4 regions of the Chryseobacterium cucumeris genome follow, and region 4 is predicted to be linked to each of the others. Evidence: riboswitches for the same ligand, from Rfam matches in the RefSeq annotation. Region 4 holds a riboswitch; each other region holds the start of a gene.
The links. Region 4 has a riboswitch for cobalamin ahead of metE (5-methyltetrahydropteroyltriglutamate--homocysteine S-methyltransferase). Riboswitches for the same ligand answer to the same signal wherever they lie in the genome.
Positions count from the first base shown of each region.

Region 1: another riboswitch for cobalamin. It lies ahead of JNG87_RS13355 (TonB-dependent receptor plug domain-containing protein); the one in region 4 lies ahead of metE (5-methyltetrahydropteroyltriglutamate--homocysteine S-methyltransferase).
Region 2: another riboswitch for cobalamin. It lies ahead of JNG87_RS14030 (acyl-CoA thioesterase); the one in region 4 lies ahead of metE (5-methyltetrahydropteroyltriglutamate--homocysteine S-methyltransferase).
Region 3: another riboswitch for cobalamin. It lies ahead of JNG87_RS21335 (TonB-dependent receptor plug domain-containing protein); the one in region 4 lies ahead of metE (5-methyltetrahydropteroyltriglutamate--homocysteine S-methyltransferase).

Region 1 covers NZ_CP068760.1:2,978,087-2,982,301, forward strand. The annotation lists gene JNG87_RS13345 (helix-turn-helix domain-containing protein) at 1-1,212, opposite strand, end outside; gene JNG87_RS13350 (T9SS type A sorting domain-containing protein) at 1,367-2,680, shown strand; cobalamin riboswitch at 2,818-2,996, shown strand; gene JNG87_RS13355 (TonB-dependent receptor plug domain-containing protein) at 3,027-4,215, shown strand, end outside.
Region 2 covers NZ_CP068760.1:3,128,839-3,133,053, forward strand. The annotation lists gene JNG87_RS14020 (XAC2610-related protein) at 1-580, shown strand, start outside; gene JNG87_RS14025 (HD domain-containing protein) at 582-1,172, shown strand; gene JNG87_RS14030 (acyl-CoA thioesterase) at 1,231-1,614, opposite strand; cobalamin riboswitch at 1,730-1,911, opposite strand; gene JNG87_RS14035 (hypothetical protein) at 1,946-2,746, opposite strand; gene JNG87_RS14040 (ATP-binding cassette domain-containing protein) at 2,777-3,439, opposite strand; gene JNG87_RS14045 (endonuclease MutS2) at 3,857-4,215, opposite strand, start outside.
Region 3 covers NZ_CP068760.1:4,740,734-4,744,948, reverse strand. The annotation lists gene JNG87_RS21350 (MbnP family protein) at 1-349, shown strand, start outside; gene JNG87_RS21345 (cytochrome-c peroxidase) at 342-1,391, shown strand; gene JNG87_RS21340 (transporter) at 1,404-2,351, shown strand; cobalamin riboswitch at 2,444-2,628, shown strand; gene JNG87_RS21335 (TonB-dependent receptor plug domain-containing protein) at 2,738-4,215, shown strand, end outside.
Region 4 covers NZ_CP068760.1:1,572,520-1,576,734, reverse strand. The annotation lists gene JNG87_RS07035 (Lrp/AsnC family transcriptional regulator) at 48-509, opposite strand; cobalamin riboswitch at 705-892, shown strand; gene metE (5-methyltetrahydropteroyltriglutamate--homocysteine S-methyltransferase) at 1,071-3,374, shown strand; gene JNG87_RS07025 (helix-turn-helix domain-containing protein) at 3,521-4,215, opposite strand, start outside.

The DNA of each region.
Region 1 (4,215 bases), 1.4 Mb from region 4:
TGTTTTGTTTGAAATAGCCGGCTGAGTCTTTTGGCTGGTCTGCTTTTCAAAGAAATCAAACTGTTTTTTTAAATCTTTATTTTTACCTCTAATGACTAAAAAATAGGCAAGCAAGCCCAGGATTATCAAAGATAAAATGAAGATTAAAACCGAGGAAGATCTTAAAAGCATATACCTCTGAAATTCAATGTTTTTATTCTGATTGGTTTCCACAAGCTTCACCAGATATCGTATCCCTTCTTTTGAACCGGAATCTGTTTTTGTTTTTAAATCAGTGTAAAGTTTATTGTACTGATGATATTTTGCATCATTATGTACCGCGTAATAATTACGGGACAGTGATTCGTAAATTTTAATTTTTAAATTATTAAACGGAAGATTCTCGATCAATCGAAGACCTGCCTCCAATTTTTGAATAGAGGTTGCATAATCCTGCTTCAGAAAATAGTATTGGGACAGATTCTCATAAGCCAAACCTAAAAGAAACGGCTGGTTTTTCTGAGATTCAAGATCAGCAATCACATTTTCTATAAGTATTTTATATTCTATTGATTTATTCTGCTTCAGCAGATAAGAAGAGCGAAAAATTCTGTTTTCTATTTTTAAAATTCTGTTCTCTTCATTATGATTCCCAAGGTATTGGTTGCTTTTATCAAGATTTTGTAAGGCTTCAGGATAGTTTCTGTTGATTCCTGAGTTTAATGCCTGAAGCTGATACAATTTTGCAGTGGTGATTCTTAAGGAACGATCATTACTTTTAGGAAGTTTCTGATCGGATAAAAGATTGGTAATAATTGTCTTTGACTGATTGTATAAACCCAGATTCTGATACTGATCAGCAAGATTATAACCACTGAAGACCTGCATAAAATATGAAAGGTTATTTTTCTGATCAATATCTTCTTTTTGAGCAAAAATATTGACAGACTGTACATAGTCTCCCTTCAGGGCAAAAGCTTGTGAAATAATATTTTGAAGTACAATTTTGTGTTCCGCGTTTTGATCACTCACAAGAATTCCCTGGGTATAACTGATGCATTCGTCGGGATTCTGATACAATTTCAGAAATGCTTTATCTGCTAGCATATTGAAGTCGGGGCCGGACTGTCCTTTGGTAATAAGGAAGCAGAAAATAAACAGTAAGATTTGAAATAATTTTTGTCCTGATAAATTGTTTTTTGTGTTTTTTTGAATAATTCCGGTAAAATCCATATTCAAAATATTGTTTTATATCTATTTGGTTATTAGTATTTTAAAAATTAAACTCTTTTAAAATTCACGAATTATGAAAGTCAATTTCTTTTAATTGAGTGAATGTTGTATTAATATTGTTTTCACCAATTCAAAACGCTAAATATAATAAAATATGAAAAATTTTTACAGAATGTCAATGAAAATATTGATAGCTTATCTTTTCTTGAAATTTGGTTTTGCAGAAGCGCAGCTTACTGTAATCGGCTTGGGAAATTATAATGTAGGCGCAGTATCGGATAATGGAGTAGTAAGCTTGCACACCAGTGCAGGAAGTATATATAAATGGAATGCTGCAGGAGGACTCGTACAGATAGGTTCTATAACAAACGGATATCCGGCTGCAGGCAGAACCATTGTTTCGAATGACGGAACCAAAATATCGTCGTCGGTTACCAATGCCGCAACAGGATTCAATGAAATATCTACTTATGATGTCGCTACGGCCACATGGGTAAACAGAGGCGGGCTTGTACCTACAGGATGGGATGGCAGCGTAAGCTCTACCTGGGGAATGTCGACTGATGGAAATACTATTGTTGGTCTTGGTTTTCTCACCGCAGCGAATGCGCATGCTGTGAAATGGGATGAAGTAAACGGCGTGGTAGATCTGGGAAGTATAGTTCCCGGACGCAGCTCCAGAGCAAACGCAATCAATGCAGCAGGAACAGTGATTGTAGGCTGGCAGGATGAATCAACCGGAACAAGAAGCGGAGCAAAATGGCAGGATGGAGTGGAAAGTTTTATTACAGATAATAATGGGAATCATGTAGGAGAAGCAGGAGGAATTTCTGCTGACGGAAATACAATAATAGGTTCGGCAAATCCTAATCCTTATGTATGGAATGCTGTGAGCGGACTTACTTATATAACGCATCCTAATGCTTCTTTCAGCTTCAAAGGAGGTGCCACCGGGATTTCTGCTGATGGGAAAAAAGTGATCGGGTATTACAGAGCATTTGGGGCTCCTCCCATGTCAGGAGAAGGCTTTATCTGGACCTCTGCCGCCGGGAGAATTAACCTGAATGATTATGCGGCATCTTTAGGAATTGCCACTAATGGAGTAACAATGGGACTTCCTCTTGCAATTTCACAGGACGGAAAGAAAATTGCCGGGTCAGGGACGAATGCTTCAGGGCAGATGATTGCTTTTTACCTGGATACTTCTGAATTTTTATCGGTGAGTGATGCTGTGAAAGAGAAAAACAATATAGGTATCTATCCTAATCCAGTGGCTGACATCCTGTATTTTAAAGGAAAAGGAAAAATAGAGAAAGCAGAAATTTATAATATGGTTGGACAAAAGGTAAAATCATTGGATACTGTAGAAGGACAGATTGATGTTTCATCCCTGTCAAAAGGAGATTATATTTTACAATATTCCGTAAAAGGAGTACAACAGGAGCCTTATAAATTTATTAAAAAGTAACATATATAAATAGTAAAGTAGTGGGATGAATGGCTGTTTTCAATATTGAAAGCGGCCGTTCTTTTTTGTGTATATAACAAAAGGATAGCATATTTTGTATAGAAAAGTCTGGTTTTTGGCAAATACATATAAAAAACTATCTTTGCAAAAATTTTGGTTTCCAGTATTTTGGAATGAAAAGGGAATCGGGTGTAACTCCCGGACTGTCCCCGCAACTGTAAATCGCAACACAAGTTTCTGCAAAACGCCACTGTGTAAAAACGGGAAGGAGCAGAATGCGAAAGTCAGGAGACCTGCCAGGATTATAATTAAAAACATATTGCTTTCGGAGGAAAAGTAAAAAAGTATGGATATAAAAAGATCTTTAGTACTGCTTTTTTCATCTTATGGGTGTTTTCTTTTTGGACAAGAGAAAACTATTGACACTATTTATGTCTTCGACAACCAGATGAACAGGGTGAAACTTTTTCATCCCGTAAAAACAATTACAGCAGAAGATGCTGAAAAAAACTCCGGTAATCTTTCGGAGCTTCTGAGGTTTCAATCGCAGGTTTTCATTAAAGAAAATGGCCGTGGTGCTGTTTCTTCGCCTTCTTTCAGAGGAACAACTGCCCAGCAGACTGCATTCGTATGGAACGGAATTAATATCAATTCTAATTTTTTAGGCCAGGGAGATATCAATAATATTGCTTTGTTCGGCTATGATCAGATCGGTATCAAAGCGGGTGGAGGAAGTGTAGTGTACGGAAGTGGTGCCATCGGGGGAAGTATTCACCTGAATAATACTCTTGATTTTAATAAAGGCTTCCATGGTTCTTTATTCTCTGAAGTGGCTTCCTTTAATACCTATAATAACTTTGTAAAAGGTTCTTACAGCAATGATAAGTTCAGTTTTAAAGCCTCCGGAAATTATTCCGTAAGTGAAAATGATTATAAGGTAAGCGATCTAAATTACATCAACAGAAACGGGAATTATTACAATACGACATTCAATGTAGGAGCATCCTATAAAATTACAAACGATCATAAGGTTTCGTGGCAAAGCCAGTTTTTTGATTCTTCACAGCATTATCCTGTATATGAGGAAACGGGAACAAAAACAAAATATACAACTCAAAGTGTAAGAAGTCTTCTTTCTTGGGACTGGAACAAAGCGAAGTTCAGCAATTCCCTTAAAGCAGCCTATACGGAAGAGAATTTTCAGTATTTCGGTTCGTTAAACCAACCTAAATCCAGTGGAGGAACCGGGAAAAATTATATCTTTAAAAATGATTTTAATTATTTCCTGAATTCAAAATGGAATTTTAATATCATCGGAGAATTTCAGATTAATAAAGGAGAAGGGTACGAGAGCGGAATATCCAATGTCAGCAGGAATATAGGTTCTGTTTCAGGATTATTGCGGTATTTTGCAACAAAAGATCTGCGTTTTGAAGGAGGATTCAAAAAAGATTTTGTAGAAGATGTAAAGTCTCCTTTTATGTATTCATTCTCCGGAAAATGGAACGCCGCAAAATGGTATGATCTGAGTATTA
Region 2 (4,215 bases), 1.6 Mb from region 4:
AGAAAACTGTTACGATGACCGATGTGGAGGAAAAGGAACGGTGGAACTGTTTGACCATAAAAACAGCAAAGTACAGACTTTTGTTTCTGATGATCTTGTTGTATATGCGGAACAAGGCCAAAAACTGGTTCGCGGGAAATTGATTCCGCTTTCAAAGGATCAGCGTAGTGTAATTGTAGATGATTTTAATTTTGACGGCACCGAAGATGTAGCGATAAGAAACGGAAATATGGGAAATTACAGTTCGGCTTCTTATGATGTTTATGTATTCAATACTACAAGAATGGCATTTGTAAAAAGTGAAGAACTTACAGACCTGGGCTCAAACGGTTTTGATTTTTTTGAAACAGATGCTAAACGAAAGCGTCTTATTTCCTACGGTAAGTCCGGTTGTTGCAGGATTTTTACAACAGAATATACCGTTATTCCGAACAAAGGGCTGGAGAGAGTGCTGGAAAAAGAGGAGGATATGACCAATGAGGATCAGGTAAAGGTCATAACGAAAGAAAAGATCAATAATAAATGGATTACCAGAACAAAGGTATATCCGTCAGATCAATATAACAGAAATAAAAAGTAAGATGAAAATTCAGAAAGAGATAGATTTTATTCTGGCAGTAGATGCGCTTAAAAATGTACAACGAAGAAATTATAATGCAGACGATTCCCGAAGAGAGAATACGGCTGAACATTCCTGGCAGATCATTATTCTTGCCCAGATCCTTTATCCATATGCTAAAAACCGAGCTGATATTGATTTGCTAAGAGTGATAAGAATGCTTTCCATTCATGATCTTGTGGAAATAGAAGCCGGAGACACTTTTATTTTTGATGAAAAAGCTATGGTCGGAAAGTTTGAAAGAGAGAAAGCTTCAGCCCAAAAGATCTTTGGAATTCTGGATGAGCCTTTACGTACAGAATTTTTTAACCTGTGGCTGGAGTTTGAGGAAGAGAAAACACCGGATGCTATTTTTGCCTGTGGAATCGATAGAATTATGCCGTTTATTTTAAATTCCCATACTACAGGAAAGAGCTGGACAGAAGCCGGAGTGACGGAAAGACAGATCCGGAATATGCTTGAAAATGCAATCAGCAGAGCATCAGACGAAATGGGAGAGGCTTTTGAACTTTTATTGAACAGAAGTCTGGAAACAGAAAAGGTATTGAAATAATGTCAATGAAAATATTTAAAGCTTCGGGCGGCCTTTGGCCGCCCGAATTTTTTATAATTTATAGTATCTGGATTGGTTTTTTGAATTCGTCGATGGCTACAAAAGTAAAATCACCTACAATAGCTTTTTCTCTTTCATAGGAGTACATCTGTTCAGTGTAAATTTCAACATTCACCTTCATACTGGTTTTTCCCACGTATGAAACTTTTCCGATCAGTTCCACAATAGTTCCGGCAGGAATAGGTTTTTTGAAATCAATTTTATCACTGCTCACGGTTACCACTCTTTTTCTGGCAAAACGGGTTGCGGTAATAAAAGCTACTTCATCCATCAGCTGCATGGCAGTACCTCCAAAAAGGGTATCGTAATGATTGGTGGTGTTAGGGAAAACCGCTTTAAAGATTCTGGTTTCGGATGCTTCAATTCTTTCTTCTGTAGTCATATATCATTATTAATTAAAGCGAAATGAAATAATACTAAAACAACAGAATAATGACAGGAATTGATAGAACTCCTGAAACAATCCATCAGATCAATACAACTTCAAATCGCGAAAGTTACATGTTTAAGAAAAAGGCAGGTCTCCTGACTTGTAACATCATTTATCTCCTTCCCATGCCTCGCACAGTGGATCTTTGATAAAGACTTCAGTTACTTTACAGTTGCGCGACAGTCCGTGATTTTCACACGGTTCCCTTTTAATCTGCGGTGATGCAGAACCAATTTCTGTGATGAATAAGCGTAAAAACTTTTCGAATGCAAAAATAATGAATTTATTCCGGATTATGATAAATAATCTGGCTGATTACTCTTCCTTTCTTAATCGTCCAGAGAGTAGTGTATCTGTTTTCCCCTGAACCATTGATCATATAAAGGAAAATATTATCATTGTCGAGGGAAGTTACCCCGATGTTCTCAAAATCCATGGTAGGCTGGAACATGTTTTTGATGGCTTCCCTTACAAAAACAGATCCTCTTCCGGGCTGCTGCACTCTGATGGATTTGATTTCGGTCATTCCCTCAGGAAGGTCATTTCCAATTCCCCATGGTTTTACTTTATCAATCGTAAGAATTTTTCCATCTGCATCTTTTTCCTTTTTACGGTATCCTGCATTGGAAGGGTAAATATCAATGACTACTTTGCTTCTTTGGGCGGTAGGGATTTTAGGATCGGAATTATCGGTAAAAATAAGGGATCTTCCATTTTTGGATTTGGATGGAGTATAGGCGGGAAGCTGGTCTACATAAGCAATACGTCCTTTATTCACCATTCCTTCTTTATCAAGAGTTTCATAACGCACAAAAGGCTTGTCGTCATCCTGTTTCTCAGGATATTTGATCCAGATCCATTCTGTTTCTCCCGGAGCCGGTTTTACATAAACAAATACATCACCTTTGCGCATACGGATCTTATCAACAATTTTTCGGTAGTCGTCTTTATGTACACGTACGTTGGCATATCCTTCCTCAGCTTTTACCACTCCAAAAGGAACTTTAGTTTGTCCTTTTACAAAGACAACAGATAAGATACTGAAAGCAGATAAATAGAATACTTTGTTTATGAAAGTCATCATGAAATTTTTTTGATCCCTCAAATATATAAATTAAATGCTTTTCGGAAGATAATTATACCGTTGCAGTTCATTTAAATCTTGTATTTGTTTCAGATAGCCTTCACGCAAAAGAAATATTTGGTGTGAAATATCAAGAACTTCCTGATAATTATGGTCAGAAATAATGAATCCCTTATACGCAGACTGTTCAATGATTGCAGCTTTCAATGCTGCAGAAATTTTCGGAGAAAGACTATGGAAAGGTTCGTCCAGTAAAACAAAATCAGCTTCAGAATAAATAATCATCAAAGTTTCAATAATTCTCTGTTCACCTTTGGAAAGGTTTTTAGGCTTTTCATGAAGGAAAGGCTGTACGAATTCTGATGTAAAAAGCAGCTCAGTATTCTTTTGATTACAAAAAAGAGGAACCAGGTTTTTTATTTTTATATTTTTGGGTAAAAAAAGATCTTGTGGCAAGTAAGCAATTCTGTTTTTTCTGTCGGAAATGCTTTTCAGAATAGTGTTGTCATATTTTATAAACTGAGTATCGCCATATTCAGTTCCGAAGATAATTTTTAACAGGGTTGATTTCCCGCTTCCATTTCTGCCCAACAGGCCTATGATTTGTCCTGTTTCGCATCCTATATAAATATCCTGCAGAATTTTCCTCTCATTAAAAGATTTGGTTACGCTATCAACATGCAGTCTGCTCATAAAAATAATGTTATAATTTTTACAATAATCCCCGATACTATTGTTCCTGTCCAGAGAAACATCCTTGAAAAGCCTGAATTGGCATAAAAGTAATATTCGCTTTTAAGCCTTACTTCATATATAAAATAATGAAGAACAGGTAAAATCAGAAGAAAACTTAATCCAAATGTTTCAATACTGAAGGGAAGCAAACAAGAAATAAGTAATGAAAACAATAAGGCGGGGATCTGTATTTTTTTATAAAAGATCCAAAGAATAGTAAAGTTTCTTGCCATGTTCAATACTTTATGAATTCAAATATATTAAAAACCTTTATACAAGAGAGAATGAAAAGCTTCATTAAAAAATAATAAAAAAGAGAGAGCTCCGAAAAGTGCTCTCTCTGTATTTACGTAACTAAATCTTCGGATAGATTAATTAAATTCTCTCAAGTTCATCTGCGTCAATTGTGGTTTTGAAAGTTCCGTAATTGACAATCACTTTGTTTCTGGAAATTTTCTCAATGGTTCCGACACTGGTACTTCCTGTAATACGGACACGTTGTCCGATTTTCATCCATACAGCACGATCGGTTTTACGCTTTTCTTCCAGTTTTTCATTGGTTTCAGCAATTTTTTCAATTACTTCTTCTTTTTTCAGCTGTTGAGTGATTTTTCTCTTGACAACCTGCAGGCGTTTGGATTCATCCTTATCTGTTCCCAGTTTTCGGAATTTTTCCTGTTCAAGAAGCTTTACAAAATCTTTTACAACATCCTTTCTGGATTTTCCTTTGGTAT
Region 3 (4,215 bases), 1.6 Mb from region 4:
GTCATGGGCTGCCGGTTATGTATTTGTAAAACTGGAAGGGAAATACGGTACAGATTCTCCTTCAAAAGAATTTATGAATCACACAGGAAATATGGGAAATACTGCAGCCAACAATACACCTGATCTGTATCGCGAAATTACACTGAATCTTCCGACAACAGCAAGGGTAACGACAAAAATTCGTCCTTCTGTCCATATTCTGGCAGATCTGAACCAATTTTTGAGCGGAGACAAGACACTTACACTTACCACAGCCAATGATATGCTGATGGGTTCAAACCAGCACCTGGTAGATGTTACCAATAATCTTACAAAAATGTTTAAAGTAGACCACGTTCATAATGATTAATTTTTTTGTTAAAACAATACTGGTTCTGCTTGTATTTGTATTGAGTTGCATTTCATGTTCTGATGAGGTGATTCAGCCATTGGAAAAAGATGAAGCCTACAATCTGGAGTTTCCTTCTTATTTTCCGGAAATGACTTTTGATACATCCATTAATCCGGTGACCAAAAATGGAGTGGAGCTAGGACGAAAATTATTCTATGAAGGCAGGCTTTCAAGAAATAATACCATTTCATGCGGTTTTTGCCATATTCAGGAAAATGCTTTTACCCATCATGGTCATACGGTGAGCCATGGGGTAGACGACAGAATCGGAATCAGGAATGCACCGCCCATCCAGAATATGGCTTTTTTGAAAAGATATATGTGGGACGGAGTGATTCACAATCTGAATGAGCAGCCCATCAGCCCGATTACTGATGTGAATGAAATGGACAGTTCCATACCGGAAGCCATTTCAAAAATAAAAGATGACCAGAAGTATAAAAAACTTTTCAGGGAAGCTTATGGAGACGAAACTATTACCGGAGAAAGAATTCTGAAAGCATTGTCGCAGTTTATGGCTTCCTTAATTTCTGCAGATTCAAAATATGACCGGTTCAGACAGGGAAAAGAGCAGCTGACTTCGGCAGAATCTCAGGGGATGGCATTATTCAATCAGAAATGTGCTTCCTGTCATAGCGGAGAATTATTTACTGATGAGAGTTTCAGAAATACGGGAATGTATTACAATACAGAATTCAAGGATGCCGGACGTTACAGAGTTACTCTTAACCAGGTCGACTGGATGAAATTCCGTGTTCCCAGTTTAAGAAATATAGAATATACCGCACCTTATATGCATGACGGAAGATTTTACACGTTAGAGGCGGTACTTAATTTCTATTCTGATCAGGTAGAAGATAATGCCAATCTTGATCCTCAGCTAAAACAGAACGGCCACATAGGAATTGCTATGAACAGCCAGGAAAAACAATCGATCATTGCGTTCCTGAAAACATTATCGGATAAAAATTTTATATCCAATCCAAAATTTGCAGAATAATTTATAAAAGACATGAAGAAGATTATAGTGATAGTAAGTTTGATCCTGTTTAGTCAGTATCAGGCAAAGATCATCAGAGACAGTGCTTATATTGCTCCGGAAACTTTCAGCAGATTCAATTTTGATGATGACTGTGATGCTTGCGGCTGTGCAGCAGGAAACGGATCTTCCGGCTTTGAGTCATTGTTGAATCCACAGTTTGTCGGAATTAAGTATTTTGCGCAGCATTACAAAGCTAAAGAGAACTTGTTTGTAAAAGACCTTACCCAAGATCAGTATTTCAATACGCTGCAACTTTGGGGGAAAATTCCTCTGACTAAAAAGCTGAGTGTTTATGCGAGTCTGCCATTCCATTTTCATGAAAAGAAAACCATGCAGGGAGATATTAGAATCAATGGAATAGGAGATTTAAACCTGATGGGAATTTACCAGCTGATGAGCTCTAAAGATAATTTCCATCATCTGAGTGGAGGTTTGGGCGTGAAAATTCCACTTGGCAAGTTTGATGAAAAAGGAGCATCCGGTGTCAACCCTAGCTTTCAGCTGGGAACCGGAAGCTGGGATTATCAGGCCGCTTTGAATTATAAGTTTCAGAAAAATAAAGTAGCCGTATTGGTCAATACAGACTATATGATCAAAACAGAGAATAAGAAAAATTACCGTTTTGGAAACCAATGGAACTATGCAGCAACGGGTTTTTATCAGGTTGCAGGAAATGAAAAATCTATATTCTCTGTAAAAACTGGAGTTCAGGGAGAAGTCTACGCTCAGAACAAACAGTTTGATGAGGCACTGCCGAATACTGCTGGTAGCGCTTTGTACGGAAAACTGGGATTTGAAGCCTCTTATAAAAAGCTGAGCCTGGGAAGTGAAGTCATGCTTCCCATGTACACACGCCTGGCGGGAGGAGATATTGAAGCTCAATCAAGATTCAGTATTTTTCTGAATATTGGAATTTAAAAAGAAACCCTTGTTGAAATCATGTTAAAGCTCCTTCGGGAGCTTTAATTGTTTATAAATCATTATTTTAGTTGGGGATTAGGAATAATTATTTATCTTTGCCGGAATTTGGTGAGCCGTAAAAAGCTCTTAAAAGGGAATCCGGTGAAAATCCGGGACAGACCCGCTGCTGTAAGCTCCACACCAAGTTTTTGAAGAATATATCCACTGTTTTTTAATGGGAAGGATTTCAAAAATGGAGTAAGTCAGAAGACCTGCCAGACAATAATCGTTTGACGCTTTCGTGGAATAAAGCTTAGGACATCAATGATTCTGTGCAGTGACAGCTGTGCTTTATCGTTGTATTCTTATACCCCATTAGCGTCTTCATTACCCTAAATGAGCTAATGGCAGCAAAACTAACTACTTCTGCAATTCATAAAGCTGTTTTCACAATATTAGTGTTAACATCTCAACTTGTGTTTTCCCAAACTAAGAAAAAAGACAGTCTTCAGGAAGAGACTATTAAAGGAATCAATCTTTACAAAAAGAATTTTAAAGAAATTATACCTGCACAAACCCTGCAGGGAGAGCAGCTGGAAAGATTAAACAGTCATTCTGTAGCAGATGCGCTGCGGTATTTTTCGGGTGTGCAGATTAAAGATTACGGCGGATTGGGTGGTTTGAAAACCATCAACATCCGAAGCATGGGAAGCCAGCATGTAGGTGTTTTCTATGATGGAATTCAATTAGGAAATGCCCAAAACGGCCTTGTGGATCTGGGAAGGTATTCTCTGGATGATCTGGAAGAAATTTCATTATACAACGGACAGAAAAGTGAAATTTTTCAACCTGCAAAAGATTTCGGTTCTTCAGGATCTATTTATTTACAGCCTAAAACTCCTGTGTTTAAAGGAACAAGAAAAACCAATCTTGTGATAAGAGCCAAAAGTGCTTCCATAGACCTCTTCAATCCGTCATTCCGGCTGGAGCAGAAAATTTCAGACAGGGTTTCTGCCAGTTTCAGTGGCGAATTTATGCAGAGTGACGGAATTTACAGGTTCCGGTACGCGAAGAAATATCCGGACGGACAGCAAGCCTATGATACCATTGCCAAAAGACAGGATTCAGATATTCGGGCAAAACGTTTTGAAACTTCTCTCAACGGAACTTTAAATAACGGAAGCTGGAATATCCGTGGCTACGGTTATATTTCAAACCGCGGAATGCCGGCACCCATCGTTAACGGGCGCTTTGAAGGAAGAGGAGCGAGACTTTCCGATGAGAATTATTTTGTACAGGCTAATCTGAGAAAAAAACTGTTCCCGAAATTTGAAACACAGCTGAAAGCAAAATTTGCCTACGATTATACCCATTTCATGGACACGGTTCGTTCGCAGTCTATTATTTATACCGATAATACCTACATTCAAAGGGAACTTTATCTTTCCTCTTCCAATATTTACTCAATCACTCCCAATTGGGATGTCAGCCTGAGTGGAGATTTTCAGTACAATAATCTGGACGCGAATCTGGATAACTTTTCTTATCCTACCCGCTACACTACATTGGTCGCATTAGCAACAACGTATCAGTGGAACAGATTCAAAATTTTGGGAAGCCTTTTAGGAACCTTTACATTTGAAGAAGTTAGAAAAAATAAAAGACCGGGAGATGCCAGAGAGTGGACACCTGCAGTGTTTATGAGCTATCAGCCGGAAAAAATTCCGGAGCTTACTCTAAGGGCTTTCTATAAAAGAATTTTCAGACTTCCGACCTTCAATGATCTGTATTATACCAATATCGGAAATACTTACCTGAAACCTGAATTTACCAATCAGTACGATGTAGGATTTACCTATCAGAAGAATTATAACAACCGTCT
Region 4 (4,215 bases):
ATTGACGGATTTTTTTATCCTCAGACGGCGTTAACTTTAAAAGAAATCTATATCGTCAGTCCATGGTTGTTTTTCACCTCAGCCATCACAAAAGTACTATGCGTGCTGCCGATAGAATCTACGGATCCCAGCTTGTTAAATACAAAATCCTGATAATGCTTCATATCCCGCACCTGCACTTTCAGAAGGAAATCAAAATCTCCGGAAATATTATAGCATTCGGCAACTTCTTCAATTTCTAAAATTTCTTTTACAAAATCATACCCCACAGACCGGTCGTGAATTTTGAGTTTGATCTGGCAGAAAACCGTAAATCCGCGGTTCAGTTTTTCAGCATCAAGAACTGCCGCATATCTTTTAATAAAACCTTCCTGTTCAAGCCTTTTTACCCTTTCAAAAACCGGTGAAGTAGAAAGGTTCACTTCTTTAGCAAGTTCTTTAACGGTGAGTTTGGCGTTTTTCTGGAGGAGCCTGAGCAGCTGTACATCCTTATCATCGAGTTGTTCCACAGAATATTATTCTTTTAATTAATTAAAACAGTCAAATGTACAGAATTATATGCTTTTATTTTTACTTTTTTAAGTTTAATTTGCTTAATTATTTGTTTTCAATTGTGGTTTTATTCTGTATTACTAATTTTACACAAAATTAAAAGCTTTTACTGACAACCTTTGTTAAAGGTAAAAGTATAGTTCTTTACAGATACTTCATCAAACAGGAAAGGTTTTACTTAAGGTAGATTAATAGGGAATCGTGTGAAAATCACGAGCTGTCGCGCAACTGTAAGTAAACACACCAAAAGTTTTTGTCCTTGCAGCTCCACTGCCAAAAGCGGGAAGGATGACGGAAACTGTTACAAGTCAGGAGACCTGCCTTTACTGAATTGACAATGCTTTCGCGGTCTGAAGCTTTGGGGTCATATAGATGATATATCAGATTCGAGTATTTTCCTTTGTAAAGGAAATTACGCTGTCTGCCATGTCATGACTTTCCTGAAAATTCTTCCGATAAAATATTACGAAGCCTTTTAAAGAACTTTCCCAATAAGTTTAATTAAAAAGTTTAAAAAAATGCAAACTCACATTCTTGGCTATCCGCGTATTGGTAGCAAAAGAGAACTCAAAAAAGCCTGCGAGCAGTACTGGTCAGGTAAAATCCTTTTGGAAGAACTTCTGAATACCGGAAGAACTATCTGTAACCAAAACTGGAATATCCAGAAAGAAGCAGGGATAGACCTTATCCCGTGTAATGATTTTTCATACTATGATCAGGTATTGGATATGAGCCTTGTCGTAGGTGCTATTCCAACACGGTATCATGAAGTGGTGCTTAAAAAAAACAATACTGAGCTGGATCTTTATTTTGCAATGGCAAGAGGATATCAGAAAGACGGATTGGATATCACTGCCATGGAAATGACCAAGTGGTTCGATACCAACTATCACTACATCGTTCCGGAATTTTATAAAAATCAACAGTTTAAGCTCAGTTCAGATAAGATTTTCAATGAATTTGCCGGAGCAAAACAAGCGGGAATCAATGCAAAACCGATGATTATCGGACTGGTTTCTTATCTGTTATTAGGAAAAGAAAAAGAAGAGGGATTTGATAAGCTGGATTTGGCAGTAAATCTTCTTCCAGTCTATATCGAGATTTTAACCAAACTTCAGGATCAGGGTGCGGAATGGATTCAGTTTGATGAACCTTTTCTGGCCCTGGATTTAAATGAGAAAGCCAAAGAAACGTATCTTTCTGTGTATGCCGAAATCAGAAAACGTTTTCCGAAACTGAAATTTATCGTTGCCACTTATTTTGACGGATTAAAAGACAATACTTCACTTGCCGTTTCACTTCCTGTCAATACATTGCATGTTGATCTGGTTAGAAGTCCTGAGCAGCTGGATGATATTCTGAATAGCATTCCTGAAAGTGTAAGCCTTTCATTAGGAGTTGTTGACGGTAGAAATATCTGGAAAAATGATTACGAAAAGTCGCTGTCTTTTATCAGTAAAGCGGTTGAAAAACTAGGATCTGAAAGAATTTTCATTGCACCATCATGTTCATTGCTTCATTCACCCTGTGACCTGGATTTTGAAACCAGTCTTAACCCGGAAATTAAAAACTGGCTGGCTTTTGCAAAACAAAAAGTAAAGGAAGTCGTAACGCTTAAACAACTGGCTTCCGGAACGGAAAATGAACAGATTTTTGAAGCATTTGAAGAAAATAAAAAAGCAATTGAAAGCAGAAGAACTTCTTCTCTTATCCATAATAAAGAAGTGAAGCAAAGAGCCAATGCTGTTACTGAAAAAGATGCTCAGAGAATAAACACCTTCAAAATCCGTAAAAAAGAGCAACAGGAAGTATTGCAGCTTCCTTTGTTCCCAACCACTACGATCGGATCATTCCCGCAAACCTCAGAAGTGAGAAGCTGGAGAGCCAAATTCAAAAAAGGAGAACTGACAGCAGAACAATATGATACCTTACTGAAAGAGGAAACGCAAAGAACAATCCGCTGGCAGGAAGACATCGGAATTGATGTATTGGTTCACGGAGAATTTGAGCGTAACGACATGGTGGAATACTTCGGAGAACAGCTGGAAGGATTTGTATTCACCCGAAACGGTTGGGTACAAAGCTACGGAAGCCGTTGTGTGAAACCTCCTGTGATCTTCGGTGATGTTTCCCGCCCAACACCGATGACGGTGTACTGGTCTCAATATGCCCAATCTCAGACTGAAAAATGGGTAAAAGGAATGTTGACAGGTCCGGTTACCATTTTACAGTGGTCTTTTGTACGTGATGATCAGCCTCGTTCAGAAACTTGTAAGCAGATTGCTTTGGCAATTCGTGACGAGGTAGTGGATCTGGAAAAAGCAGGAATCAGAATTATTCAGATTGATGAGCCTGCCATAAGAGAAGGTCTTCCATTAAGAAAAACAGATTGGCAGAACTATTTGAAATGGGCCGTAGAAGCTTTCAGAATTTCAGCAAGCGGAGTAGAAGATGCCACTCAAATCCATACGCATATGTGTTATTCTGAATTTAACGATATTATTGAAAATATTGCTGATATGGATGCCGATGTCATTACGATAGAATGTTCACGTTCTCAGATGGAGCTGCTGAATGCTTTCGCCGATTTCAAATATCCGAATGAAATTGGTCCGGGAATATACGATATTCACTCACCAAGAGTACCATCGAAAGAAGAAATGACTGAACTGCTGAGAAAGGCTCAGAATGTCATTCCTGCCAATCAGCTCTGGGTAAATCCTGATTGCGGACTGAAGACAAGACACTGGGAAGAAACCGAAAAAGCTTTAATCGCAATGGTGGCTGCTGCCAAAGAAGCTTCTGTAGAATATGCACTTTAGAAAACTTTTACAATAATTAGATTCAATTATTCAGATCGTGTTATGATTTTCATGGCACGATCTGTTATTTTTAAACTATTAAAATTTTTGAAGAATAAAGTAGTTGAAAATCGTTCTGATAGGATCTTAATGGTTCAAAATCTAAGTTATTTTGCCTGTAAAGCACTTGGCGGATAGCCGAATTGTTTTTTAAAGGCAAATGAGAAATGGGATAAATTTTCAAATCCAAGATCTAAATAAATATCAGAAACGGACTTTCCTTTTTGGCTTAGCAGAAAATGGGCTTCCTTTAATCTTCGAAGCTGAAGCCATTGTCTTGGCGGAATTCCGAATATCTTTTGAAAATCCCTTTTAAATGCAGATAAACTGCGCCCCGTTAAATAAGCAAAACGCTCTACATTAACATTGAAGTGAAAGTTTTTATTCATAAAAGCTTCAATATCTATTTTATAAGGCTCGGAAAAATCAAACAGAATATCCTTAAGATCCGGATCGTAATTCAACAGTAAAAGGAGAGCTTCTTTTTGTTTAAGCCTCAAGATTTCTTCGGAAGCAGGAAGATCTTCATACGGTAATAATGAGTACATAAAAGAATGTAATGCCTTTTGCTCTGGTTTTATATAGGCCTGAACATTGTCCTTTTTTTCTGCCTGATACCCATATTCTCGGCTGAAATCATGAAGCATGGCATCGTCAAAATAGATGGATATAGTTCTGATTTCCCCGTTTTTGGGTGGATATTTTGCAAATTTTAATAAATGGTTTTTTCTGGCAGAATAGAGTTCTCCTTCTTTAAATATCGTTTTTGTGATGCCATCATTAAGTTCCATTTCCCCGGAAA